DNA from 3 places in the Paenibacillus sp. 2TAB26 genome. Region 3 is predicted to be linked to each of the others. Evidence: predicted binding sites of a transcription regulator. Region 3 holds the regulator's gene; each other region holds the start of a gene.

Region 1 (11,446 bases), on a different contig from region 3:
CCTTATGCGTATCCTTACGAAGTAGGTTTGCCCTAGCAAACCTTAAGCATATCCTTACGAAGTGACTTTGCATTCGCAAAGTCTAAGTGTATCCTTACGAAGTGACTTTGCATTCGCAAAGTCTTTAGGAGGTTTATTCATGGAAACGACAGCAGCAGTAGCAAAGCTTGTCATAATAACCGGGATGTCTGGCGCGGGCAAGACCATTGCTGTCCAAAGCCTGGAGGATCTCGGTTTCTTCTGCGTAGATAATCTGCCGCCCGTTCTTATTCCTAAATTTGCAGAGTTGATCGATCAGTCGAACGGTAAAATCGGCAACGTTGCGCTTGTTATCGATTTGCGCGGGCGTGAATTTTTCACGGCGCTTTCGGAGTCGTTGGCCTATATCAAGGAGCATTATACGATTAGCTGTGAAATCTTATTTTTGGATGCAACTGATTCTGTCTTGGTTCAGCGCTATAAGGAAAGCCGACGTCGTCATCCGCTGGCGCCTGAGGGCATGCCGCTTGAGGGCATTCGCAACGAACGTCGCCTGCTTGAAGATTTAAAGGGCTGGGCATCACAGGTTATTGATACGAGTATTTTGAAACCAGCACAATTGAAGGAACGTATTATTTCTCATTTTACACACCTAGAGCAAAACAGCTTGTCGATAAATGTAACTTCCTTTGGCTTTAAATATGGCATTCCTATCGATGCGGATTTGATCTATGATGTTCGTTTCTTGCCTAATCCGCATTATGTCGAGCATCTGCGCCCAAATACCGGTCAAAATCCCGATGTATATGAATACGTTATGAAATGGCCTGAAACTCAGCAATTTCTAACGAAGCTGCTGGATATGTTGCAATTCCTTATTCCGCTTTATCGTAAGGAAGGGAAAAGTCAGGTTGTTATCGGTATTGGCTGTACTGGCGGTAAGCATCGTTCCGTTGCTATAGCAGAATATTTGGGACGCATGCTCGGCAGCAGTGATACGGAACGTGTGCGTGTCAGCCATCGCGATGCCGAACGTGACAAGCATTGACGAGGTGAGAAAATGCAAAGTAGACACAAGATAATGAGACGGCCTAAAATCGTCGTAATTGGCGGCGGTACAGGTCTCTCTGTTATGCTGCGAGGTCTTAAGGAGAAGCCGCTCGATATTACCGCGATTGTTACGGTTGCCGATGATGGCGGGAGCTCAGGCATTTTACGCAATGAGCTGCAAATTCCGCCTCCGGGTGACATTCGGAACGTACTTATGGCATTAGCGGATGCTGAGCCGCTGCTGACTGAGGTTCTTCAGTATCGTTTCAAAACGGTACCGGGACTTGCAGGCCACAGCCTTGGCAATCTTATGCTGGCAGCAATGACCGATATATCCGGCGACTTTGTAACTGGGATTCGTGAGCTGAGCCGTGTGTTAGCGGTTCGAGGACGGGTTCTGCCCGCAGCGAATCAGGCTATCGTACTTAAAGCGGAAATGGCTGATGGCAGCATTGTCACAGGGGAATCCATGATTCCGAAAGCTGGCAAGGTCATTAAACGAGTGTTTTTGGAACCAGCCGATGTCGAACCGCTGCGAGAGGCAGTCGAGGCCATTGAACAGGCCGATGCTATATTGATTGGACCGGGCAGCTTATATACAAGTATTATTCCAAACTTGCTAGTTCCTAAACTGGCAACTGCCATCGTGGAATCAGAAGCCGTAAAATTATTTGTATGTAATGTTATGACCCAGCCTGGGGAAACTGATAATTATTCGGTAGGCGATCACCTTGATGCCATTCATGCTCATATCGGTCAACATCTATTCGATTATGTCATTGTAAATGACGGCGAAATTCCGCCGCAAATCGAAAGCAGATATGCTGAGCTTGGCGCAAAGGCCGTCCATTTGGATTTAGATGCAGTTACGCAAAAGGGTTATGAAGTCATTGCGGATCGGCTAGTATTGTTTCGCACTTTTCTTCGGCATGATGCCGAACGCTTAAGCCATCATATTTATAAGCTGGTAGAGAACTGGATGTTACGAAAGAGGTGATACACAATGTCATTTGCGGCCCAAACAAAGAAAGAGCTGACATTAATTGAAGCGGACAGCTGCTGTGAGATAGCGGAGCTATCTGCACTCATACGGATGAATGGTTCGGTTAGCGTATCTAGCCGCAAAGTCGTTTTGGACATCTCAACGGAAAATGCCGCGATTGCCAGAAGGATTTATTCCCTGCTCAAAAAACATTATGATGTGCATGTAGAACTGCTTGTCCGTAAAAAGATGAGATTGAAAAAAAACAACGTGTATATTGTCCGTATACCGGCTAGAGTTCAGGAAATATTAAGCGAGCTCAAAATTGTATCGGAAGGTTTTATGTTCAATTTAGGCATCGATAAGGAAATCATTCGCAAGCCTTGCTGCAAACGCTCCTATCTACGGGGTGCGTTTCTTGCTGGCGGATCGGTTAACAATCCAGAAGGTTCATCTTATCATTTGGAAATCTCTTCGATGTACCAAGAGCATTGTGAGTCGTTAGTTGACCTTGCGAACAAATTTGATCTTAACGCGAGATGCATTGAGCGAAAAAAGGGATTTATCTTCTACATCAAAGAGGGCGAGAAAATAATTGAGCTCCTCAATATTATTGGTGCGCACCAAGCTCTGTTCAAGTTTGAAGATGTTCGAATCATGCGCGACATGCGCAATTCAGTAAACCGGATCGTAAACTGCGAAACGGCCAATCTAAATAAAACGATCGGTGCAGCTGTTCGTCAGATCGAGAACATTAAGCTGCTTCAACGTGAAGTAGGACTGGATAGCTTGCCTGATAAGCTGAAGGAAGTAGCTGAGATAAGGCTTCAGCATCCGGATATGAATTTGACTGAGGTCGGCGAAATGCTCGGAGGAAAGGTCAGTAAGTCGGGCGTAAACCATCGTTTGCGCAAAATCGACGCACTTGCGGAAAAAATCCGCGGTGTCTGAACTTTTATCCTAGTGCATCAGCTGGTATAATGATATAATAATTTAAAATGACGCAATTTTTAAAGATAAGAATAAGCAGCATTGATACTTACACATCTTATCTTTGTCCGGAAACGAGCTTTTGCAGCCAGAAGACGGCAAACAGAGCCGTATAAGCTTTTGCCGCATGCTAATGATTGAGAAAAATATAGGGGGTATGGTTTCCATGACAAGGCTTCCGGTTGTTGTTCGTCTTAAGACTGGACTACATGCAAGACCAGCAGCATTATTCGTACAAGAAGCGAACAAATTTTCCTCCGAAGTATTTGTAGAGAAAGACGACAAAAAAGTAAATGCTAAATCCATAATGGGTATTATGAGTTTGGCTATCAGTTCTGGCACTGAAGTATCCATTAGTGCCGAGGGTTCGGACGCAGAACAGGCTGTAAACGCTTTAGTCGCTTTGGTAAGCAAAGAAGAGCTGGAGAACCAATAATGAAGAAGGAGAGAAGTCACGCAGGTTCATTATGAGCTTGCGGCGGCAGCTCTTTTTTTATATGGAATGTACAATAATCTTACGAATGTGTTTGCACTAAAAAAAAGAGCAGGCTCGGATGAATCCGAACTTGCTCTTTTTTGCGTTCAAACCTATGACCTAGCGGAATGAATTATGCGAGTTTCTCAATTACTTTATCAACCAAGCCATATTCTTTGGCTTCTGCTGCACTCATGAAGTAATCGCGGTCTGTATCTTTCTCGATACGTTCAAGCGATTGTCCACTGCGCTCTGCCAAAATACCGTTCAGCTTGTCGCGCATGCCGATAATGCGTTTCGCACGAATGGCGATATCGCTTGCTTGGCCTTCTGCACCGCCAAGTGGCTGATGGATCATGACTTCGCTGTTCGGAAGCGCATAACGTTTGCCAATTGCACCTGCAGTAAGCAAGAAAGCACCCATAGAAGCAGCCATACCTACACAAATCGTAGATACATCAGGTTTAATATATTGCATCGTATCGTAAATAGCCATGCCTGCCGTAATTGAGCCGCCCGGGCTGTTAATATAAAGAGAAATGTCCTTCTCAGGGTCGTCTGCCGCCAGGAATAACAATTGAGCGATGATGGAGTTTGCCACCACGTCGTTTACACCTGATCCTAGAAAAATAATGCGATCTTTCAGTAGGCGAGAGTAAATGTCATACGCACGCTCACCCCGATTGTTTTGCTCAATAACCATAGGAACGAAATTCATATCCAACGTAAGCCCCCTCCTAAAAAACAATGAATGGTTAAATCGTATTCTCATAATAACGGATGAAAAGTCAAAAGTCAAAGATAGTCAAACAGGTCTGTAATTCCCTTGCTGCGTATACGAAAAAAATGGGTTTGAAGTGGATTGGATGAAATATACAAGCGCAATTTGGAGTGTTTTCCATGAGGCATAGGTTGGATGTTGTAGCGGGAGATTAATCACTTGGGTGTTGCTTAAAATAAAAAAAACGTTCCAGCGTATAGGAACGGTTCGTGTGTATCAATATAGAGTTTGAACTTGCGATAATAAAAAGTAATGGCGCGCCCGCAAGGAATCGAACCTAGATCTCAGCCTTCGGAGGGCTGCGTCATATCCATTGGACCACGGGCGCATAAGGAAAAGCTGCTGTTGCTGCTATCTGCTTCTGTAAGAAAATAGTCGCAAAAATGATTATATGATATTAAAGATTTTAAAGCAAGCGATGTTCAAAAATTAAATTTGTTAAAAATGCGTCGGAAACCGTTTCCAATTGATAATCGGCTATTGCTACAATCGGTTATTTCCGATAAACTAAAGGTGGGACTTGAAATGATACCGCGGGACATATTGAGTCCAACGTATTTTGAACCGAATACGCTATAGGCCGATGGAGTGAAGGATGAGAAATGCGTCAGATCATTGAACTGCAGCAGCAGCTTGTGCCTGATCTGCTAGAGGTCATGAAGAAACGATATTCGATTTTGCATCAAGTAATGGTATCGGATTTAATCGGACGTCGAACGTTGGCTTCTGTATTATCGATGACGGAGCGTATGCTTCGGGCAGAGACCGATTTTCTAAAGACGCAGGGGTTGCTCGAGATTCATTCGGGAGGCATGCGGATTAGCGATTCAGGCAAGCTTCTATTAGAGCAGCTTGAGCCATTCTACAAGACAATGTTCGGACTATCCGAACTGGAGGAAACGATTCGCAGCCACTACGGCCTATCGCAGGTCATTATAGTTGCTGGCGATTCGGAAGTCTCTGCCCAAACAAAGCGAGAGCTTGGACGTGCGGGATGTCAGGTGCTTATCAAGGTAATGCAGCCTAACGACGTTGTAGCTGTAACAGGCGGAACGACGATTGCACAGCTGTCGAATCAACTGATTAGTTCTTCTCAGCTGAATACGAACTTGTTCGTACCGGCTAGAGGCGGTCTAGGGGAGAGCTTGGATTACCAAGCGAATACGATTGCTTCCATGATGGCTAAGCGTACAGGAGCGCAGTATAGACTTCTACATGTGCCGGATCATCTGGGAGAGGAAGCTTTTGCATCTATTATGCAGGAGCCGAACATTCGAGAAATTGTGGATGTCATCCGCAGTGCTCGCATCGTTGTACATGGTATCGGAGATGCTATGGTTATGGCAAGACGCAGGCGGCTAGAGCGTGAAGTTATTGATGCTATGGAAGCTGAGGGTGCTTTGGCGGAGTCGTTCGGGTTTTATTTTGACCGAAAAGGCGCTGTCGTGCACAAAATGCAAACGGTGGGGTTACGGCTCGAGGATATTGTTAAAACTGAAGTTGTTATAGGTGTTGCTGGCGGCAAGAGCAAAGGCGAGGCTATAGCGGCAGTGATGCGCTTTGGACACAATGATGTACTCGTAACGGATGAAGCAGCGGCACTTGAAATCGTAGCTTTGATCGATCAAGAGAAGCACAGTCAAGAAGAAGGCAATAAGGAATCATGACAATTTGCAAATTGCTGTTAAGGCATACCTGCAAAATGTCTTGAAATATATTCATAAATCTTTTAAAAACGCTTAGGAGGAAACAAAAATGGTTAAAGTTGGTATTAATGGTTTTGGTCGCATCGGCCGTAACGTATTCCGCGCAGCACTGAACAACCCTGATGTTCAAATCGTGGCAGTAAATGATCTTACGGATACTGCAACACTGGCACATCTTCTGAAATACGATACAACACACGGTCAACTTGACGGTACTGTAGAAGCTAAAGAAGGCGCGCTTATCGTAAATGGCCGCGAAATCAAAGTATTCGCAGAGCGCAACCCTGCAGACCTTCCTTGGAGTTCGGTAGGCGTTGAAATCGTAGTTGAATCAACTGGTATTTTCACAGCGAAAGAAAAAGCTGAGCTTCACTTGCAAGGCGGCGCTAAAAAAGTTATCATCTCCGCACCTGCAACGAACGAAGATATTACAGTGGTTATCGGCGTTAACGAAGATAAATACGACGCTGCGGCACACACCATTATTTCCAACGCTTCTTGCACAACGAACTGCCTTGCTCCTTTCGCAAAAGTATTGAACGACAAATTCGGAATCGTTAAAGGTATGATGACTACAATTCACTCATACACAAATGACCAATCCGTTCTTGACGTTCCTCACAAAGACTTGCGTCGTGCTCGCGCAGCTGCTGAGAACATCATTCCTTCTTCAACTGGCGCAGCGAAAGCTGTTTCACTAGTTCTTCCAGAGCTTAAAGGTAAATTGAACGGTATGGCTATGCGTGTTCCTACGCCTAACGTTTCCGTAACTGACCTTGTTGCTGAGCTTAAAGTTAATGTAACTGTTGAAGAAGTTAACGCTGCATTCAAAGAAGCTTCAGAAGGCGCTCTTAAAGGCATCATGAACTACAACGAATTGCCGCTTGTATCTAGCGACTACAACACTGATCCTGCTTCTTCTACAATTGATGGTCTTTCGACTATGGTTGTTGAAGGCAACATGGTTAAAGTTATTTCATGGTACGACAACGAGTGGGGCTACTCTAACCGCGTAGTTGATCTTGCTGCTTACATTGCTAGCAAAGGTCTGTAAGCAAAGAAGACGGACTAAAGACCGCAGCATACCGCGCATGCGGAGCTAAGGTTTTTGATTTGCGGCTTCTAGAGTCGTAAGTCATGGGGGCGTTTCTTCTTTGAAGGAACGCCCTTCTTTTTTTTGTATTCTACCGTTATACCTTTCCATAACACATTTTCGGGAGGCTTCATAGATGAATAAGAAAAGTGTACGTGATGTTGCAGAACTAGCTGGTAAACGAGTATTTGTTCGCGTTGATTTTAACGTGCCGCTTGAAGATGGAAAAATTACGGATGACAAACGTATTCGTGAAACGCTTCCTACAATCAACTTTTTGATCGAAAAAGGCGCAAAAGTTATTCTTGCAAGCCATCTTGGACGTCCAAACGGTCAAGTAGTAGAAGAGCTTCGCCACACAGCTTCCGCAGCACGTCTATCTGAGCTGCTAGGCAAGCAAGTAACGAAAGCGAACGAAGCTATCGGTGAAGCTGTCGAAGCACAAGTTGCTGCACTAAACAACGGTGATGTGCTATTGCTTGAAAACGTACGTTTCTATGAAGGCGAAGAGAAAAACGATCCAGAACTAGCGAAAGCTTTTGCAAAACTTGCTGACCTGTTCGTAAACGATGCATTCGGCGCTGCTCACCGCGCTCACGCTTCGACAGAAGGCATTGCACACATTTTGCCAGCTGTATCAGGCCTTCTTATGGAGAGAGAGCTTGAAGTACTAGGCAAAGCGCTTAACAACCCAGAGCGTCCTTTCACAGCAATCGTTGGCGGTTCGAAAGTTAAAGACAAAATCGCTGTAATCGATAAAATGCTTGAAATTGCTGACAATGTCATCATTGGCGGCGGCTTGTCTTATACATTCTTCAAAGCACAAGGTCATGAAATCGGCAAATCGCTTGTAGACAACAGCAAGCTTGATTTGGCTCTCGAGTTCATGGAAAAAGCGAAAAAACTAGGCAAAAACTTCTTGATCCCAGTTGATATCGTTGTAACTGACGATTTCAGCGCTAACGCTAACACGCAAATCGTTGACGTTGACAGCATCCCTGCTGATTGGGAAGGTATCGACATCGGTCCTAAAACACGTGAACTTTATGCTGATGTGATCAAAAACTCCAAGCTGGTTGTATGGAACGGACCTATGGGTGTATTCGAAATCGAGCCATTCTCCCATGGTACACAAGCCGTTGCTCGCGCTTGCGCAGAAACAGCTGGCTATACTGTAATTGGCGGCGGCGATTCCGCAGCAGCAGCTGAGAAATTCCACCTAGCTGACAAAATGGACTTCATCTCGACAGGCGGCGGCGCTTCCCTAGAGTTTATGGAAGGCAAAGTGCTTCCAGGCGTAGTTGCTCTTAACGATAAATAATACATTTACCCAACTATATAGATTTGAGGAGGATTACGCATGAGCAACAGAACACCGATTATTGCAGGTAACTGGAAAATGTTTAAAACGGTATCCGAGGCTGTAACATTTTTCTCCGAAATTAAAGGTAAAGCTGAAGTTGCAGGTGTAGAGAGCGTGATCTGCGCGCCATACACAACACTTCCGGCACTTGTTGAAGCTGCAAAAGGTACGTCGATTGCTATTGGAGCACAAAACGTACATTTTGAAGACAACGGTGCATTCACAGGTGAAATCAGCGGCGTTATGCTGAAGGATCTTGGTGTGAAATACGTAATTATCGGTCACTCCGAGCGCCGCGCTTATTTCGCGGAATCAGATGAGATCGTAAACAAGAAGGTTCATGCTTCCTTCAAAAATGGCTTGCTTCCTATCGTTTGTGTAGGCGAGAAGCTGGAAGAGCGCGAAGCTGGACAAACAAAAGAAGTATGCAAAGTGCAAACGGAAGCGGCTTTTGTTGGCCTATCTGCAGCACAAGCAGCTGAAGTTGTTATCGCTTATGAGCCAATCTGGGCTATCGGTACTGGCAAATCTTCTACTTCCGAGGATGCACAAGATGTTATCGGTTATATCCGCAGCGTTGTTGCTGGTCTTTATGATCAAGCGACTGCTGATGCGGTTCGCATTCAATACGGCGGCAGCGTGAAGCCTAATAACGTAGCTGAGTACATGGGTCAAGCTGATATTGACGGTGCACTTGTTGGGGGAGCGAGCTTGGAGCCTGCATCCTACATCGCACTGGTCGAGGGGGCCAAGTAATATGGCTGCTCCGAAACCTGTAGCGCTTATTATTCTCGACGGCTTCGGTTTGCGCGATGATGTAACGGGCAACGCGGTTGCACAAGCAAACAAACCAAACTATGACCGTTACTGGTCAACTTATCCGCATACGACATTGACAGCATGCGGCGAAGCGGTTGGACTTCCTGAAGGTCAAATGGGCAACTCCGAGGTTGGCCACTTGAACATCGGCGCAGGCCGCATCGTTTATCAGGATTTGACTCGTATTAGTAAATCGATCCGCGATGGTGAATTTTACGACAATGAGACGATCCTCGGTGCTGTTCGCCATGTAAAAACAAATAGCAAAAAGCTTCATCTATACGGCTTGCTGTCGGATGGAGGCGTTCATAGCCACATTGAGCATTTGTTCGCATTGCTCGATCTAGCGAAGAAGGAAGAGCTTGAAGAAGTGTACATTCATGCTTTCCTTGATGGCCGCGACGTGTCCCCGGACAGTGCAAAGGGCTATCTAGAGCGTCTTCAAGCCAAAATCGAAGAGGTTGGCGTAGGCCGCATTGCGACGGTTCAAGGCCGTTACTATGCAATGGACCGCGACAAGCGCTGGGAGCGGACGGAGAAATCCTACCGCGCTATGGTATATGGCGAGGGCCCTCAATATTTCGATCCGATTCAAGCGGTAGTTGAATCCTACGAGAAATCGGTTTATGATGAATTCGTTATGCCAACGGTTATTGTAGACGGTGAAAACAAGCCAGTTGGCCTTGTTGAATCCGAGGACGCAGTGATTTTCTTCAACTTCCGTCCTGACCGTGCGATTCAATTGTCGCAAGTATTCACGAACGAGGACTTCCGCGGCTTTGACCGTGGCGAGAAGCGCCCTGTTAATCTGTATTTCGTCTGCTTGACGCTATTCAGTGAAACCGTTGGCGGATTCGTTGCGTATTCACCAAAGAACCTTGATAATACGCTTGGCGAAGTGCTCGTGCAAAACAACAAGACTCAATTACGTACTGCAGAAACAGAAAAATATCCGCACGTTACATTTTTCTTCAGCGGCGGACGCGATCATGAGCTTCCTGGCGAAACTCGTGTGCTTATTAACTCCCCTAAGGTCGCAACGTACGATCTCAAGCCGGAAATGAGCGCATATGAGCTAGCTGAGTCCACGGTACGCGAGATTGAATCTGACAAGCATGACGCAATCATTCTGAATTTCGCCAACCCTGATATGGTAGGCCACTCCGGCATGCTGGAGCCTACGATCAAAGCGGTTGAAGCGACGGATGAATGCCTTGGCAAAGTAGTGGAAGCTGTACTAGCCAAAGGCGGCGTCTGCATCATCACGGCTGACCATGGTAATGCTGACATGGTGTTCGACGAGAATGGCCGTCCGTTTACGGCACATACAACGAACCCGGTTCCGCTTATCGTAACGAAAGCAGGGGAGACTCTTCGCGACGGCGGTATTCTTGCAGATATCGCACCAACGGTTCTTGATCTGCTTGAGCTTGCTAAACCAGCTGAAATGACGGGCATTACATTAATCAACAAAAAATAAAACTTTAAAAGGAGTGTTTTCTCTCATGTCAATTATCGTTGATGTATACGCACGTGAAGTGCTTGATTCCCGCGGGAATCCAACTGTAGAAGTAGAGGTTTCTCTTGAGTCTGGCGGCAAAGGCCGTGCAATCGTTCCATCCGGCGCTTCCACTGGCGCATACGAAGCTGTTGAGCTTCGTGACGGCGACAAATCCCGTTACCTTGGTAAAGGCGTTTTGAAAGCTGTTGAAAATGTTAACACTGAAATCGCTCCTGAAATCATTGGCCTTGACGCTCTTGATCAAGTAGCTATCGACCGCAAAATGATCGAGCTTGATGGTACTCCAAACAAAGCTAAGCTAGGCGCTAACGCAATTCTAGCTGTATCGATGGCAGTAGCTCGCGCAGCTGCTGACGCTCTTGATGTACCTCTTTACACTTACCTTGGCGGATTCAACGCTAAGACGCTTCCAGTTCCAATGATGAACATCATCAACGGCGGCGAGCACGCTGACAACAACATCGACGTTCAAGAATTTATGGTTCTTCCTGTTGGTGCTGAAAGCTTCAAAGAAGCGCTTCGTATCGGCGCAGAAATTTTCCACAACCTAAAAGCAGTATTGCATGATAAAGGCCTTAACACAGCTGTTGGCGACGAAGGCGGCTTTGCTCCTAACCTTGGTTCAAACGAAGAAGCAATTACAACAATTATCTCGGCTATCGAGCGCGCAGGCTACAAGCCAGGCG
Region 2 (11,446 bases), on a different contig from region 3:
GGCGGGGACTGTCTGCGACGGGCGACGGGGCTGCCGCTATTCTTATAGCAGTTATAGGCTGTGCTTTATTAGAAATTGCAATTGGGATTGGTGGTGGTCTTAGTTGAAATTGTAACTCCTTGAAAAAAGCTACCCGAAAATCATTAGAACTTTGGGCAGACTTATCGGGATGATCACGTTGTAGAACCAGAGAATTAGGGTTGTGGGTTATATGATCATTGCGTAGCTAGGCTATAGAAGCGTTGCTTCTTTGAAGGAGCGGCTTAGAAATTCTATTTCTGCTGGCAAACCTTCTACTGTGTAATCAGTCGGAACCGTAATTGCTGGCTGGGAATCTTGAATAAGGACTTAGTCGGTTATTGTTTACCACTTTCCCGCCTACTCGAGCGAGAGAGGCTGCTAAATTCCTTTACTCTATTCAACCAATCTACTATTATAAATTTAGATTTGAGAGATAATAATTAGTATAAATGGGAGTTGGGACCAACATGAACAGATGGTTTTATTATAAAATCGGAACTTGCTTGCTAATCGTTTTTACACTGCTCCTTCCAAGCATAGGCGCTTCGTCCTCTGTCCAAGCGAATGAGGCTAAACCTGCTGCTTCCTATTTAGCAGAGCGATGGAGCGAAAGCATCAAGGGAGGCGTAGCTGCGAATCCGGTCATCGGTGAGGACGGTACGGTGTACATCCTATCTCAGCAAGGGAAGGTTTATGCCTTTAGTCCTGCTGGCAAGCAACTGTGGACTGCTGATGTTAGTCCTATGGATGTGACTTCTTCAGAAAGAGAAGGTCAGCTCGAAATAGGAGCAGACGGGACCCTTTATGTCGGCTCAAGAGGGAATTTATATGCATTCAATAAAGATGGTGTGAAAAAATGGGAGTATGAAACAACCTATTCAAGCTTTCAAAAGGTTGTCGTTCAACGTAACGGCTTAATCTATATTCAAGTAAGATCAAGGGAACTGCTGCTTGCCCTGCGTATGGATGGTACGAAAGCATTGGAACGGACCAATATAACAAGTTTGGTAAAGTACGCAGACACTTTAGAGGATAAGGTTTTTATTACATCTTATAAAATAGATACCAAATTTGTTGAGGGCAAGCTAAGCTCCGAATGGATATCTTATGCTGAGGAATTAAATGCTAGCGGCTCATCGCGCTGGAAAGTCAATATGTATGGATCATCTTATAATACCCCAATGACGGACAAGCAAGGCAATTTAATCGTATATTTAGAGGCTTCGAAAAAAGGAGATCAATCGGGTAGTTCACAGCTTAGTCAGGACAGAAGTCCAGGTGAGATTAAAGTGATCAGCGAGGGAGCTGTGAAAAAAAGTTACTCGCTAAGCGCAAGGTCATACGCTCCTGTTGTTTTTGATGATCAACAAAACGCTTATATTGTTACGAGAGATGCTGTCATTACTAAATTTGATACGCAAGGAAAATTGATATGGAAGCTGCAAATCGACCAAGATACTAATGTATTGGAAAACGGAACGGCAATGCAGCTGGATAAGGATGGTTCCCTTCTTTTCTACAGCTCATTGATTGGTTATGACAAGACGAAGGTTGAGAAAACCGAGCAAAGTGAATATTTTAAAAATCGCTTGATTCGGATAAATCAAAGAGGGGAATTGCAATCCTCTATAAAGAGCGGCCTTTATGCTAGTTCGGTTGTTTCGTTAGACAATGGAATGAATGTAATAAATGGTTATAACAAAGTTGTTTTGTCGGATTTGAAATCAACGAAGCTAACAGAGTACAACACAAATTCCCCCATTTATTTAACGTATAGGGATACCAATACGATCTATGTTGGAACAGAGAGCGGCCGGGTAATCGCGCTTGAAATTAAACAAGCCTCAAACAAGGGTGATGCGGTTTCCATCACGTTTGGGAACCTCTTTCCGTACATTGAATCAAAAAGTACATACTCGCTATTTGCAACTGTGAAGTGGGCAGATGGCAAGGAGCAAACCAATCCGCAAGGCATCGTTTATCGCAGCAGCAATGAAAAGATTGCTTATTTTGATAAACAGGGCCTTCATACGGTCGGAGCTGGTGAAGTCGAGGTAAGCGCTGAATATTTGCATTTGAAGACAGCAATGAAAATTAAGGTAAACGAGCGAGCTTATATGAATGAGCCTGGGGTTACCTATAGCGCTCAGCTTGTGAAAAAATGGGGAGTGTCACTGCCTACACTGAATAGCAGTATTAATGAGGTATACCAGGCTCCCCTCATCTCGGATGATGGTAAGGTTTATGCACTTAGCAGTCAAGGGAAGGTAGCAGCTGTCAGCTTGGAAGGAAAGCTACAGTGGCAATACGATTTGAAGGAGCAGGTATGGGCGAGGCCTGCAATTGGACCGGATGGACGGCTATTTATAGGAACGAATAGCGGTTTGCTTACAGCATTTGATCCAAGCAGCGGCAAGCAGGTTCTTCATAATATGGTGGCAGCTAATCAGCGCAATACTATGATTGGCTGGGATCGTTCCGGTAATAGATATACAGGATTCACAAATAATAATATTGTAAGGGATGGCAACAAACGCAGCGTCACTAGTCATCTTGAAGCATCAAATGTATCGGATAGTCGGCTGTGGTCGATATCGTTGAGTGGAGAAATCACACATTTTGAGCCAACTTTAAACGATATAGGAGACACGTTATATATTATTACTACGGCAGAAGAAGCGGTTGGTGAGAGTTCGGCTATTCCTTCAGGTATTGTACAAATTCGTAGACATGGCACACTTTACGCTATTAATGCTTCATCTGGCAGCATTCGTTGGAAGTATGAGCTCGGTGTGTCAGATAATACATTTTATAAACCGTTGCTGCTTCAGGATGGGACCATTGTTACGGGCAGCTCACAAGGTACTGTAGAAGCAATAGATAAAGAAGGCAAATCGAAATGGAAGAAAAATTTGAAAGTATATGCCTATACAGGACCATTTTTAAGCGAAAATAAGCTCGTTATATTTAAACCTGGCGAGAATATTGGCGTGACCGAGGGAGAAGAGCTTATCCGTTTTATTAATGTGAAAAATTATCCCGAATCCACCAATAGCATCAATCAGCAGCAGAATGAATGGCTTCTTACTTTATCTGATAATACTTACGCTAGTAGAGGACGTCATTCTCTTGCATCGTATAATTTAGCAGGCAAGTTGAAGTGGGAGCTCCCTATCGCTGGAGAGAAGACGGCAGTAAGTAGAATTAGCAACAACTTCCAAGTCGCAGTTATCGATTCAGCAGGTGAATTAACCTTCTCAGATATTGAGGTTAAACATACTTCTGGACTTTTATTTTCCGATTTGAAGCTGCACTGGGCAAAAGGAGCTGTTGAGGAACTTGCAGCAGCTGGCGTTGTTGACGGTTTTCCAGATGGAACATACCGTCCTGCAGCTCAGGTAACGAGGGAGCAGTTTCTGGCTATGCTTGCGAAGAAATTGAAAGTTTCTGTTAAAGCAGAAAATCTGTCATTTCTTGACGTCCCGAGCACGCGCTGGTCTAGGCCATATATTGAATCGGCTGTAACACAAGGCTGGATTGATGCTTCAAAATATGGAAATCGCTTCAAGCCTGAACAGCCGATTACAAGAGAAGAGGTAGCGGTATGGACAGCTAAAGCTCTAAAGTTGATCGAAAAAACGGATGGCTTAGCTAAGATTTCTGACAAATCATCCATACAAGCATCAAACCTTGGGCTGGTGGGCGCAATAATAGATTCCGGTATTATTACTGGCTACAAGGATGGAAGCTTCAAGCCGCTCGCGACTTTGACTCGTGCAGAGGCGGCTGCTCTACTGGCACGAATGTAACAAGTTAGAGAGAGAGTGTGAAAAAAGGAAACAGCTTAAGATGTAGCATTAGCGTCATAGGCTGATGTCTTTTAAAAGTTGAATAAGATAGTTGTGACGTAGAACGTCATAGGCTGACATCTTTGAAAAGTTGGATAAGATAGTTGTGACGTAGAACGTCATAGGCTGACGTCTTATAAAAAGGTAAATAAAAAAAGTGTGACGTAGAACGTCATAGTATGACATCTTATAAAAAGTTGAATAAAAAAGTGTGACGTAGAACGTCCCTGGTTTTCCTCTGTACAAGAGGAGCCAAGGACGTTTTTTCATTTTGAGGAGGATGAGAGATGGAATTTGCTGAAGAACATGAGAAATGGTTGAAAAAACATTTGCGTGCAAGTAAGGGAGAGCACAAGAGCAGGCTTCAGCGTGGACATGGGCATGGTGAACGTTTGTTTTTGAAGCAAGTTTGGTGGCCGATGATGGGTAGTTTTGATCATTTACATCCGGAGTATGAAGTCGTGGATTGGCGTGGGAACCCTTTTTATATTGATTTAGTTTGGCAGCGGGGAGCGACGAGGTTCGCTTTCGAAATAAAGGGTTATGGACCTCATGTTCAGAATACCGATCGAATTCGATACCGACGGGAACTAAATCGGGAAACATTTCTGCAAGTGCTTGGATACCGCGTCGTGTCCATACCTTATGACGAGTTGGAGGAAAAGCCGCAACTTATTGTGTCTTTGCTGCAGTCGCTGCTGGCTCCTTATTTGGTGACTCACACGCAAGAGCAGAACATGACACGCTTTGAGCGGGAGTTATTGCATTATGCGTTTAGGTCAAACAAGAACATTCGCCCAGCTGATGTTATGAAGGAGTTTCATATTAATCGCCGCACAGCGGTCAAATATTTGAAAAGACTGTGTGACATTGGCAAGCTGCGTCCAGTTGTATCTGGAAAGGGCATTCGTATTATCAGCTATGAGTTAATACGCTCGGCTTTTAATCCTTTTTTGTAGGTAGCGGAAGTGGACGTGGAAGTAGGAGTAGGAGTAAGAGTATGAGTAAGAGTAGGAGTAGGAGAGGAATTAGAAGTGACGGCTGAAAATGTGTATGTGTGCATATGTGGAGCGTGTGATTTGTATGTATTTGGAGTGTGACTGGATTGCATGCGAATTGTATGTATGTGGAGTGTGTCTTAATTGCATACGATTTGTGTAGGTAGAGAGGGATTGAAATGGTGTATATGGATTGTGAATGTAGTGTGTGTGGGGCGTGAATTTGGATTGTGCACGTAATATGAGTGAAGTATGCATGTACTGCGCGTAAAGTTTTAATAAGTGCAAAAGTGCTCTATTTTCAATAAATAAGGTGGAATTTACGAAAATAGGTGCACAAGTGCATCTATTTGAGTGGATTGGAAAAGAAGTTGTCGGTATAGGTGTATTTTTGCTCTTAGATGAATCTGCTGGTATGAACCGCGTTGCTGGCTTAACTAATCAGCAAGTACTCTCGGCCTTTTTTGTTGAAGGTAGCCGTTGGACTTTGAGAGAATGTGCGTTTGGACGCGCAGCAGTGTGAATATGTAAAGTGTATTGTGTGTTGGGTTATACGTTTGTAGAGCGTGCAAGGCGTCCTATCGGATGATTGTTATGTGTACAAGATGTGCTATTGATCTGACAGTATGTGAATTGTGTTGGTAGTTGTACTTTGAGGGTATAAGTGGTTTGCGCATGTTGTGTGATTGTAGTGTGCGTGACCGGACGTGGAGTGAATATAAGAGCAGAAGTGCACTTGTTTCTATTAAATTTGGTGGAAACGGCTCAAATAGGTGTAGAAGTGCTTCTAGTTGAGCGGATTTGAAAGGTAGCTGGCGGAATAGGTGCATTTATGCACGTAGATGACCTTCCTGATGCTGACTGATGTACTCATTTGGCTAGCCTTCTTTGTATTATTCTTAGCTTATGCAAATAGTAGTAACTGGACGCGCAGCAGTGTGAATATGTGAAGTGTATTGGGAGTGGGATTATGCTTGTGTAGAGCGTGCAAGGAATCCAATGGGATGATTGTTAATTGTACATTGAGTGCTATTAAACTAACAGTATGTGATTTGTGTAGGTTATGCGCTTTGAGAGTATAAGTGGTTTACGCATGTTGTGTGATTGTAGTGTGCTTGACCGGACGTGGAATGTAAATAAGCGCAAAAGTGCACTAGTTTCTATCAAATTTGATGGAAATGATGCAAAGAGGTGCAAAAGTGCATCTAGTTGAGCGGATTTGAAAGGTAGCTGGCGGAGTAGGTGCATTTATGCACTTAGATGACGTTGCTGCTGCTAACTGGGGTTCTCACTTAGCTAGCCTTCTTTTTATTCTTCTTGGCTTTTGTAGATAGTAGTAACTGGACACGCAGCAGTGTGAATATGTGAAGTGTATTAGGTGTGGGGGTTATGCGTTTGTAGAGCGTGCAAGGAGTCCGATTTGTATGTTAAGTGTACAAGGAGTGCTATTGAACTAACAGTATGTCAATTGTGCAGGTAGTGTGCTTAGAGTGTGTAAGTGGTTTGCGCATGTTGTGTGATTGTAGTGTGCGTGACCGATCGTAAAGTGCAAATAAGCGCAGAAGTGCACTTATTATTATCAAATTTGATGGAAATAACACAAATAGGTGCACAAGTGCATCTAGTTGAGCGGATTTGAGAGGTAGCTGGCGGAATAGGTGCAGAAATACACCTAGATCAAGCAATTGAGGTTAACTATGTACCTAAATGAAGCTATTACTGTTAGCTCTGCACCTAATTTAAGTCATTACGGTTAGCTGTGCACCTAGATCAAGCAATTGAGGTTAACTATGCATCTAAATGAAGCTATTACGGTTAGCTGGCACCTAGATCAAGCTATTGAGGTTAACTATGTACCTAAATAAAGCCATTACGATTAACTTTGCACCTAGATGCAACTGAGCGGGTAACACCATAGCACCCGCCCCACCCCATACAGACTTTTTTCAAAAAAGATCAGACTTCTAACAAAAATGATCATTCTTAAGCGCTTTCATCTGTTCTATGCTAATAAAATCCAATTAGGATCAGATTACCATGGAGGATGGGTGAAAGATGATTAAGAGGAAAAAAAGCACGGTTTTCAAATTGTATGTTTGGATGATTTGTTTTGCTATTTTGAGTCAGCTGGCTGTATGGCCAAGTGCGGTATCCTTTGCAGAGGAAGTCGTTGAGGTAAAAACGATCGCGAGCATTCCCTCTATCGAGATGAACACAACAATAGGGAACTCGCCGATTCTTCCGCTGGAGGTACAAGCTGTATTTAGCGATGAATCCGTTGGACAAGTTCAGGTAAGCTGGGACGAAATTGATCCCTCGCAATATGCTGAGGCTGGAGCTTTTAAAGTAGAAGGCAGCGTTCAAGGCACTCCCCTCAAAGCTTCCGCAGAAGTTACAGTGAGGGAAAACGATTTTACAGTATTTCTGAATGAGATTACGAGCAATGTGCCAGATGGACAAAGTGTCGTTTCCTACAGCAACAATTATCAGTCCATGCAGCCCGAATTAATGACTTTTATGAAAGGAAACGGGACTACATCGGTTAACAATGGGCTGACGGTAGAAATGAATTCGTTAGAAAAAAATATCGCTATTGCTGCTTGGGATAAAGGACCATGGCTGTCCGCCGGCACAATCGATGCAACACTGCGTTACACCAGCGGGACGCAAGGTAATATCGGGTTTGTAATCGGTGCCTATAATTCTACCCAAGGATTGTCTATTCGTTATGATGCGGGTACGACTTGGGTCATTCAAAGCCCAGATGGTTCTGGCGCGTGGGAATCTTTTGAAGGACCCGAGTTGAAAATGGATACCGATTACCGGATCAAGATTGGTTATAACGGAAACAAGCTATTGGTTATCGTTGATGGCGTTACCTATTACAACAAGGAAACGAATTTATTGAATTTGAAGGCTGGAATAGGTCAGGTGGCCTTGTATAAACGTTTTGCGACGGGACAAGTCGTTTTGAAGGATATTAACATTCAAGGCGTTGGCCAAATCGAAAAACCGTCAGATATCATTAATTATGTACAAAATTATGAAGACCCGGCGTACACACCGCGTTGGTCCGGACTTAACGCTCAAGTGGTAACAGACATTACAGGCAACAAGGTATTATCGCTAAAAAAAGGAGCTAAAGAACGCGGAGCAGATTTGGATTCCCCGCAGCTACAATCGGGTACGCTTTCATTGGACTTTAAGCTAGTAAATCCTGTTAAGCTTTCTAGCGGCCAAGGTTTTGCATTTGGCTTCAGAATGAATGAGACGGCAAGCATCTTTAGCGAAATCGGAGTCGATCCAAATCGCTGGTTGCCTGAATCCAGCTCCGGTTGGGGCAGCAATTTAAATATTCCTTATCCGATTCAGGGGAAATGGAACAATCTATTGTTCAATTTTAATGGAAAAACAATTACGGTCTATATGAACAAAAAGCTAGTTGGCGATATTACATTTGCTGAATTTACCGATGCGGCTGGCTTGTTTGGACTTCGAATCAGAAGCACAGTAGAGCTGTATATCGACAACCTGCAGTATACGAATCAAATGATTACTCCAAAGGAATTGGTGCAATACAGCAACAACTTTCAGGATGGCATTACGGGAGGGTGGAGCAGCGGCTCTTCATCCATCATCAAAGAAGGCAGCAATCGCTTTTTGAAGTTGTCCGGTATCACGGGCACGGTATTGAATAACGATGCGCCACTCCTACAGAGCGCAACCTATATGCTGGATGTAAAACCTACGACTGATGCGATTGGTTTTGCTATAGGCAGCAGCTCTTTGGTGAAATTTGCGAATGACCACTGGATTTTGGAGAAGGATGGCAGCACTATTCCTTTTGTAGCAAGTGACGCTATTTCATCGAGTCCATTAGTTATGAGTTGGAATAAGGTCGGAATACAATATAGCGACTCTTCGGTCACACTAAGTATAAATGGAGCTAAGTTGACTGCGAATTTACCGTCCGGACAACAATTCGGAGAAGGTTCATTCGGAGTATACGGGCAAGGCGACTTGTATGTGGACAACATTTTGTTCACGGAGGAATTTATCCTAATGGATACTTCCCCTGTCGCAAGCAAGATGTATTATGAACAATATTATGAGACAGCTTCAAGCATGAACTGGACAGGACTCGGCGGCAGTCAAGCCGTCAATGGTTATTTGAAGGGCAGTATCGCTTCGGAATCGGTTGCAATAAATGAAGATATCGTACCTGTGAAAAACGGCGTATACCAGGTCAAGATGAAGACAAATGCTTCGTCCGCAGGAGTTAAAATCGGCAATGCAGCCATTTATTACGAAGGTCAAGGCAAATGGATGTATCAACCTAACGGTGGAGAAAAAATAGCTATCGGAGACAGCGTTGAAATTGTACCTGGCAAAGATTTTATTTTGCGGGTGCGGTTGATCGAAAATGAGTTGAATCTTTATGTGAACGGCATTTTGGCGGGCACTGTCCAAGCGAAAAACTTCACACCGGGAGCGTTTGGAATTTATAATTCCGGAAATGAAGTGATGCAAGTTGAGATGGATGCGATGACCGCAGAAGAAATCAGAATTTATGAGCCTGACTTCGCAACGCCTAACTGGAGCGCGATGGATTCAAGCAGTCCGGCCGTGCTGGAAAGCGGCGAAGGCAGCGTTAAATTAAGGCTGCCGGGCGTATCTCTCGTTACCGATAATAACAGTCCAGACGTTGTCGATCAGAAAGTAACCTTTGATTTCAAGACGAGTGTAGGCGCTGGGTCAGATGGAGGGCGCTATGGATTTATTTTGAGAGGATATGACGATAACCGCTACGTATCTATCGTTCATGACATCAATGGAACTTGGAAGCTTTCTGCAAACGGCAACGATTCCAACTTCCCTACTGCGTATTCCATGGCGGCTGATACTGTGTATAAAATCGAATTGAATCTGATCGGCAACACAGTTACTTTCGCTATTACTGATGCTGATGGCAACAGGACGGATATGGGCGCGGTTACGGATAATACGGTGACCTCAGGGGCTGGGAAATTTGGAGTGCGTTCCTGGTATAGCGCCAAAGAAATGACGATTGCCAATCTCAAAGTGGTTGAACAGGAATCCATGCCAAGGCTTCAGCTTGCGGCGGAGCTTGATTCGATCACCAAAGACGATTTGACTGTGACGCTGAATAAGGGTTTTCCGAGTATTTTTTCTTATCAGGTCGGCAATAAGACGATGAAAGCAGCAGACGAGCAAACCAATACAATACAAATTAACAATACGGAGTATACAGCTCAGACGGTTTCGGAAAAGGTTGGCGAAAGCAAATATGCCTATACGATGGCTTTTGACGAAATTGGCGTGGTGATTAAGGCTTTCATAGAAGCAAAAGAAAATAACGTTGTTCGATTCGAAGTGAGCGAAATTCGAGAAAAAAGTGATTTTGTTGTCAGATCTCTCGAATTGAACAGTTCACTCTTCTATGTAGATAGCTCAATGAAAGGCGCGACGTACGCTTGGAACAAGTCCGACGGCAAGTGGCACGGGATTACGGAAGAGCTGGTTGACGACATGTCCAAAATGAATCAAACCGGTTCATTCGGCGCAACGATGACGATGGTGAGCGCAGAAGGACTGGGCGCGTCTATGGAAAATAATGTGATGAGCGGCGGAAATAAGATACTCGTTAACGCCGAGAAAAAGTCCCTTGTAAACAAGCTTACCGTAAAACCAGGATCGTGGACTTATCGTCATACCCAGAGCAATGAAAAGGAAGCACTGCCGTGGTATAACGTTGTTCTTACCGAGGATCGCAATTCCGATGGGAAGGTAGACTGGCAGGATGCGGCTGTGGCTTATCGTAAAGAAATATATGTGCAGCCGTTCGGCGCCGAAGACATGAAAAACAATATGATGTACATTGCGTTCAACTTCGCTAGTCAGGCAAATGATCCGTTCCTGAACGCTTTGGACACCGGTAAAGTGCTGTACAATTATTCCGACGGCTTTGGACAAATGATTTTGGAAAAAGGTTATCAGGCGGAAGGGCATGACGATGATATTCCTTCTTACTCCAACATTGGGGTGAGACAGGGCGGATTAGCCGATTTTAACTACTTGATTGACGAAGGGGCCAAATATAACCTTCGCGTCGGCGTTCATTTAAACGCCACAGAATACCATCTTGATGCAAACGAGCTGAACTATTCCAATCTGACAGGCGCTACGCCAAACGGATATAAACAGGATCGGCTAGCAAAAGGTTGGGATTGGATCGATACGAGCTATTATGTAGATCAGACAAAGGATGTTTTGAGCGGTGATCTGAAGTCACGATTTACAAACTTGTACAATCTCACCAAAGATCCAGCAAACCCGAATGACCCAGCTTTGGATTTTTATTATATCGATGTATACACAGGCAACGATTACAACGCTTATAAATTGCTGCAGTATGCGAATGGCTTGGGGTTGAAAGTAGGAACCGAATTTGCGGGGCCGATTGAGCCAGGATCGGTATTTGTCCATTGGGGAACGGATTTGGGTTATCCGAACCAAGGGAACAAAAGCATTCTTTACCGATTGGTTAAAAATGACCTC
Region 3 (6,735 bases):
TATGTAAGACCCCTTGAAGACGACGAGGTTGATAGGTTCGGGGTGGAAGCACAGCAATGTGTGTAGCTGACGAATACTAATCGGTCGAGGGCTTATCCTAAACACGTTTACTGTGACCCATACATCCAGTAGACAGCAGCATAAAAGGCTTCAGCAAGCCTAATCTTTCGTATCCAGTTTTCAGGGCGTAAACACCTTGAAGGACTTTGGTTGGATCTTTTCTGAGGAAACTCAGGACTGCATTTCAACGAAAAATCCAGTTTGGTGGCGATGGCGGAGGTGAACCACGCGTTCCCATACCGAACACGACCGTTAAGCCCTTCAGCGCCGATGGTACTTAGACCGCAGGGTCTTGGGAGAGTAGGACGTCGCCAAGCACGAGAGACCTATCGCATAATATGCGATAGGTTTTTTGTTGTTTTTGCATGCAGAAAATGAGCGTTAATCATATAAATGAATCCGGCTATGTATAAACAGCATGCAAGCGTACCAAGCTAATGGAAAATCAATTTTACCGAGCACTTGACCTTTTGCTGAAATTGCATATAATAAAATCAAGGTCAAAGAAAGTCAAAGTCAGTTGTCCGAATATTCGGTGTATATTCTGATTTGATTGCAAGACCTCATTAATACCTATGTTTCAACTTTAGTTTTATTGGTTATTTCTCAGGGAGGTTGGTGGTTTGCGTAACATTTCCGATCTCATCGAACAGTACTTGAAGCTTATGCTTCAAGAAAGTCCAGAGGGCGCAGTAGAAATTCAACGCAATGACCTGGCTGACAAATTTTCTTGTGTACCGTCGCAAATCAACTATGTAATTAGTACTCGATTTACCATGGAGAAAGGATACATGGTTGAAAGTAAGCGCGGCGGCGGAGGCTATATCCGAATACAACGGATTGAGCTTCCTGCATTAAAGGCGATTCAATTCCACATCGAAGAAACGGTTGGAGAATGTGTCGATCAAGGTGCAGCGGAAGGGCTTATTTATCAGCTTGAGGAAGCAAGACTTATCTCTAAGCGCGAGGGAAATCTACTCCGTGCGGCTGTGCATCGCGATACCATTGCACTGAAGCTGCCGCTAAGGGATGAAATTCGGGCAAGGTTGTTAAGGTCCATGCTTATCTCATTGCTGGTTAAATAATGACAAACCGTTTATACCGGGAGGAGGGATCAGGCTTGTTTTGCCAAGATTGCGGTAAAAAACCGGCTACGCTTCATTTCACAAAAATCATTAATGGCGAGAAGACCGAATTTCATATTTGTGAAAGCTGTGCTCGTGAGAAAGGCGAAGGCATTCCAGGCGCGCCGAATAGCTTTTCTATTCATAGCTTACTATCGGGCCTTCTTGATTTCGAACAGCTTGGCGGGTCGACGATTACCGGCATCAAGCAGCCAGCGCTGCGCTGCGAGGAATGTGGACTGACCTATACACAGTTTAGCAAAATCGGTCGATTCGGCTGCAGCTCTTGTTATCAGTCGTTCGAAAGTAAGCTTGATCCACTTCTCAAACGTATTCACAGCAGCACCGTACACAGCGGTAAAATCCCTAAGCGCTCAGGCGGGCAAATCCAGTGCAAGCGCGAGATTGAACAGCTGAGGCGGGATCTGCAGGAGAAGATTGATCAAGAGGAATTTGAAAGCGCGGCTGAGCTGCGTGATCGAATACGTGAATTAGAGCGCAAAATGGCAGACCTGTAGGCTGGCATAGAAGGAGTGAAGGAACCTCTTGACTAAGCATCGATTCTCACAGCATGCGCTCAGCGAATGGATGAAGGACGCAGGTCCTGAATCTGAAATTGTCATTAGCAGCAGAGTGCGAGTAGCCCGAAATTTACGTCATCAGCCTTTTCCATTACTTGCAACAAATCAGCAATCTAAGGATGTCATGGATCAGCTGACTGAAGTTAGCCAGAGCGGCAAGCTGCAGTCAATTGGATCATTTGAGACCATTGTTTTGTCAGATTTAAGCGAGCTTGATAAAAGGGTGCTTGTTGAAAAGCATTTAATCAGTCCCAATTTAGCGAACGAATCGCGATGCGGGGCCGTTATTTTAAGCGATAATGAATCTGTTAGCATAATGATTAACGAAGAAGATCATTTGCGCATTCAATGTCTGTATCCAGGTTTCCAAATCCAGGAGGCATGGGCATTGGCCAGCGGAATTGACGATATTTTTGAAGAGTCGGCTGATTATGCATTTGATGAGAAACGCGGTTATTTGACGACATGTCCAACGAATGTGGGCACAGGCATAAGGGCATCCGTCATGATGCATTTGCCAGCACTCGTTTTAACGTCTCAAATCAATCGGATATTGTCAGCTGTTACACAGGTAGGATTGGCGGTAAGAGGTTTGTACGGCGAAGGCAGTGAAGCGCTTGGGAATTTATTTCAGGTGTCTAACCAAATTACGCTCGGGCAATCCGAGAATGAAATTATTGAAAATCTTTATGGTGTTGCAAGACAAATCATCGAGCATGAGAAAGCGGCACGCAAACGTCTTATGCATGAGTCGCGGCTGAGGACAGAGGATCGCGTGAAGCGCTCATACGGTATTTTAGCATATGCTTCAATTATGGATTCCAAGGAAGCTGCGCAGCGGTTGTCAGATGTGCGGCTTGGTGCAGACCTTGGCATTTTATCAGATGTAACGCCACAAGTGTTGAATGAACTTTTGGTCATGACTCAGCCTGGATTTTTGCAACAAACCTTCGACGAGAAGATGAGTCCAGAGCAGAGAGATTTCAGGAGAGCAGAACTCATACGCAAGCAATTGCGTGGTGAAAAAGGCCATGGGGGTGCGTAAATATGATGTTTGGAAGATTCACGGAGCGAGCACAGAAGGTGCTTGCATTGGCGCAAGAAGAAGCGGTTCGTCTCGGACATAACAATATTGGTACGGAGCATATTTTGCTAGGCCTTATTCGCGAAGGGGAAGGAATAGCGGCTAAAGCATTGATTGGACTAGGACTTGGGCTTGAAAAGATTCAAGATGAAGTTGAGGCGTTGATCGGTCGCGGTCAAGAGCAGCCTAACAACATTGCCTATACGCCACGCGCAAAAAAAGTAATTGAGCTTTCGATGGATGAAGCAAGAAAGCTTGGACATACGTACGTTGGCACAGAGCATATTTTGCTTGGTCTCATCCGTGAAGGAGAAGGCGTTGCGGCACGTGTGCTCAACAATCTTGGCATTAGCCTAAATAAGGCTCGTCAACAAGTCCTTCAGCTTCTTGGCAGCAGTGAAGCTGTCTCAAGCAATCACGGTTCACCAGCGAATGTTAGCACGCCTACGCTCGATGGACTTGCAAGAGATTTAACTGCTTATGCGAAGGAAGGAAATCTGGATCCTGTAATCGGCCGAAGCAAAGAAATTGAGCGTGTAATTCAAGTGCTTAGCCGCCGTACGAAGAACAATCCAGTACTAATCGGGGAACCAGGCGTCGGTAAAACAGCAATTGCCGAAGGTCTTGCGCAGAAGATTATCGAGAATGAAATTCCCGAAACTTTGCGTGATAAGCGTGTCATGACGCTGGATATGGGCTCCGTAGTTGCAGGTACAAAGTACCGTGGTGAGTTTGAAGATCGGTTGAAGAAAATCATGGATGAGATCCGCCAAGCGGGCAATATTATTCTATTCATCGATGAGCTTCATACGTTGATTGGCGCAGGCGGAGCAGAAGGTGCAATCGATGCATCTAATATTTTGAAACCTGCATTAGCACGTGGTGAACTACAATGTATCGGTGCAACTACTCTTGATGAATACCGCAAATATATTGAAAAAGATGCTGCGCTTGAGCGTCGTTTCCAACCTATAACGGTAGATCAGCCATCTCCAGAAGAAGCGATTCAAATTTTATACGGCTTACGCGATCGTTATGAAGCTCATCACCGTGTGAAAATTACGGATGAAGCTATCGTGCAAGCAGTTAAATTATCGGATCGTTACATTCCGGATCGGTTCTTGCCAGATAAAGCGATTGACCTTATCGATGAAGCCGGTTCAAAGGTACGCTTGCATTCTTACACTGTACCGCCAAACTTGAAGCAGCTTGAAAACCGTTTGGAAGATATCCGCAAGGAGAAGGATGCAGCGGTTCAAAGCCAAGAATTCGAGAAAGCGGCAGCACTTCGCGATACGGAGCAAAAAATTCGCGAAGAGCTTGATATTACCAAAAACCAGTGGAAAGAAAAACAAGGCCGTACTGATTCTGAAGTGACACCAGAGGATATTGCTCAGGTTGTAGCTAGCTGGACGGGTATTCCTGTTAGCAAGCTGGCTGAAGAAGAGACGGAACGACTTCTGAAAATGGAAGATATTCTTCACGATCGCATCATTGGACAAGATGATGCCGTGAAGTCGGTATCCAGAGCGATTCGTCGTGCGCGTGCCGGCTTGAAAGATCCGAAGCGTCCAATTGGTTCATTCATTTTCTTAGGTCCAACGGGTGTTGGTAAAACGGAGCTCGCCAGAGCACTTGCAGAAGCGATGTTCGGAGATGAAAATGCGGTTATCCGTATCGACATGTCGGAATATATGGAGAAACATTCGACATCCCGTCTAGTCGGAGCGCCTCCTGGTTATGTAGGTTATGAAGAAGGCGGACAGTTAACCGAGAAAGTTCGCCGCAAGCCATATTCCGTTGTGTTACTAGATGAAATTGAGAAAGCTCACCCTGAAGTATTTAACATATTGCTTCAGGTGCTGGAGGATGGTCGCTTGACTGATTCCAAAGGCCGCGTTGTCGATTTCCGCAACACACTGATTATTATGACTTCTAACGTTGGAGCGGATCAAATCAAGCGTAATTCCTCGCTCGGTTTTACAGCCGTACAGGATGCGGGACGCGACTTCCAGCAAATGAAGGATAAAGTGCTTGGCGAGCTTAAGAAAAGCTTCCGTCCGGAGTTCTTGAACCGTATCGATGAAAGCATCGTGTTCCATTCGCTTGGCGAGGAGCATATTGCTCAAATCGTTACACTCATGTCGGATGAGCTGCGCAAGCGTCTGCGTGAGCAGGAAGTTGACTTCATCTTGACGGATGCAGCAAAAACCTTCCTTGCGAAGGAAGGCTACGATCCACAATATGGAGCTCGTCCGCTTCGCCGGGCAATCCAAAAACATATCGAAGACCGTTTGTCCGAAGATTTGTTGATGGGTAAAATCCAAAAAGGCGATACGTTCACAATCGATGAGAAGGATGGCGGTCTAACCGTTACCAAATCGATTTCCGAACAAGAGCCAGAAGAATCCACGACAAAATAAGCATGATAGTAAACTGTCCCGCAATCAGAATAGCTGCTTGCGGGACAGTTTTTATTAATACAATAAATTGACAATGATAATCATTATCGTATAATAAGACTATAGCGTTACATAGAATGGAGGAACAACGATGATAGTTGTCACCAATACGATAAAAGTAAAAAAAGGCCACGGGGAGACGGTGGCGAGTAGATTTCAAAACTCCAAAGGCATAGATTTATCTCCTGGTTTTGTGCGCATGGAAGTGTTGTTAACGGAAGGCTTAGAAGAATATGATGAGCTTAAAGTAAGCACGACTTGGGAAACCAAAGCTTCCTTTGAGGGCTGGGTGAACAGTGATTCTTTTCGGCAAGCACATGCTCATAGAGGCGGGGGACAACAGGGTGAGGCAGGCCAGCAAACGGAAAGCGTGATGCTCGGCTCACAATTGACAACGCATCGTGTGTTAGTTGCTCGGCAAGCTGGAATTGAGCTTAAGCAGCATTAATTCTATTTATTTATAACTTGGTGCTCTAATAAATATGCTGCGTTGTGACTAATCTTTCGCTCTCTTATCCACTGTGGATAACGAGGGCGTTTTTTATGTTGTATTTATAGAAAAAGCCTTTGGGGATATGTTGATGAGTTGTGGATAATGTTGATAACTTGTTCGTAATTCTGTGGATAACAATGAAAAGACGTGAAATGGATAAGCTTAGCTGTGGGAAACGAATAATAAGTGGGTTATCTCCTTTTTTCATTAACAATGTGGGTTTATACATGGAGGATAAAATGGTAAACTTTATGTAGTGTGATTTTAAGCACAATCGCTAGGGCTGGCATCATTCATTTACGCTGGTTCATAACGTTTAAGGAGTACAGAATGGCCAAAATTAAATCAAAATTTGTTTGTACGGAATGTGGAACAGAATCGCCAAAATGGCTGGGGAAATGTCCCGGTTGCCACGCTTGGAATTCGATGGTGGAAGAGAAAGAAACCGTTGTGAAAACGAAGGGCGTCGGATTGTCGTCGTTTCATGCGAAAGAAAAGCCGCAGTCCATCATACATATAGAAAGTGGGCAAGAGCCTCGTATAGAAACAAGGATGCTTGAGCTTAATCGAGTGCTCGGCGGAGGTGTTGTTCCAGGCTCGCTAATTCTTGTCGGCGGAGATCCCGGAATCGGAAAATCAACGCTGTTGCTGCAAACGTCTCATGCGCTCGCGGTGAAAGGATTGAAAGTGCTCTATATTTCTGGGGAGGAGTCCGTGCGGCAAACAAGGCTAAGGGCAGATCGACTTGGTGCGCTGACGGAATCGCTTTATGTACTATGCGAAACCAATATGGAGCAAATTAACGATGCCATAGAATCAGTCCAGCCGGATTTTCTCGTTATTGACTCCATTCAAACCGTCTACGATCCAAATGTTCAATCGGCTCCCGGAAGTGTATCGCAGGTACGAGAATGCACGGCACACTTTATGC

Evidence for each region. Region 3 encodes CtsR, which represses protease genes until heat stress. Its sites were predicted from a motif close to ATGGTCAATAAAGGTCAAACA; they were not measured.
Region 1: a site for CtsR is predicted at 4,268-4,288, ahead of clpP (ATP-dependent Clp endopeptidase proteolytic subunit ClpP). Genes of this name have one in related genera too.
Region 2: a site for CtsR is predicted at 6,810-6,830, ahead of AB4Z50_RS06260 (endo-alpha-N-acetylgalactosaminidase family protein). Genes of this name have one in related genera too.

What each region holds. Positions count from the first base shown of each region.
Region 1 is NZ_JBFRGC010000045.1:23,496-34,941, forward strand. Features, by position in the region: gene rapZ (RNase adapter RapZ) at 140-1,027, shown strand; gene AB4Z50_RS33685 (gluconeogenesis factor YvcK family protein) at 1,061-2,026, shown strand; gene whiA (DNA-binding protein WhiA) at 2,033-2,962, shown strand; gene AB4Z50_RS33695 (HPr family phosphocarrier protein) at 3,168-3,437, shown strand; gene clpP (ATP-dependent Clp endopeptidase proteolytic subunit ClpP) at 3,610-4,194, opposite strand; tRNA gene AB4Z50_RS33705 (tRNA-Arg) at 4,511-4,585, opposite strand; gene AB4Z50_RS33710 (sugar-binding transcriptional regulator) at 4,860-5,924, shown strand; gene gap (type I glyceraldehyde-3-phosphate dehydrogenase) at 6,013-7,017, shown strand; gene AB4Z50_RS33720 (phosphoglycerate kinase) at 7,193-8,377, shown strand; gene tpiA (triose-phosphate isomerase) at 8,417-9,175, shown strand; gene gpmI (2,3-bisphosphoglycerate-independent phosphoglycerate mutase) at 9,177-10,718, shown strand; gene eno (phosphopyruvate hydratase) at 10,744-11,446, shown strand, end outside.
Region 2 is NZ_JBFRGC010000005.1:41,411-52,856, reverse strand. Features, by position in the region: gene AB4Z50_RS06275 (outer membrane protein assembly factor BamB family protein) at 489-3,830, shown strand; gene AB4Z50_RS06270 (hypothetical protein) at 4,157-4,828, shown strand; gene AB4Z50_RS06265 (hypothetical protein) at 5,181-5,390, shown strand; gene AB4Z50_RS06260 (endo-alpha-N-acetylgalactosaminidase family protein) at 6,923-11,446, shown strand, end outside.
Region 3 is NZ_JBFRGC010000039.1:5-6,739, forward strand. Features, by position in the region: partial or broken rRNA gene AB4Z50_RS31590 (23S ribosomal RNA) at 1-100, shown strand, start outside; rRNA gene rrf (5S ribosomal RNA) at 261-377, shown strand; gene AB4Z50_RS31600 (CtsR family transcriptional regulator) at 684-1,145, shown strand; gene AB4Z50_RS31605 (UvrB/UvrC motif-containing protein) at 1,181-1,702, shown strand; gene AB4Z50_RS31610 (protein arginine kinase) at 1,731-2,810, shown strand; gene clpC (ATP-dependent protease ATP-binding subunit ClpC) at 2,813-5,272, shown strand; gene AB4Z50_RS31620 (antibiotic biosynthesis monooxygenase) at 5,403-5,759, shown strand; gene radA (DNA repair protein RadA) at 6,135-6,735, shown strand, end outside.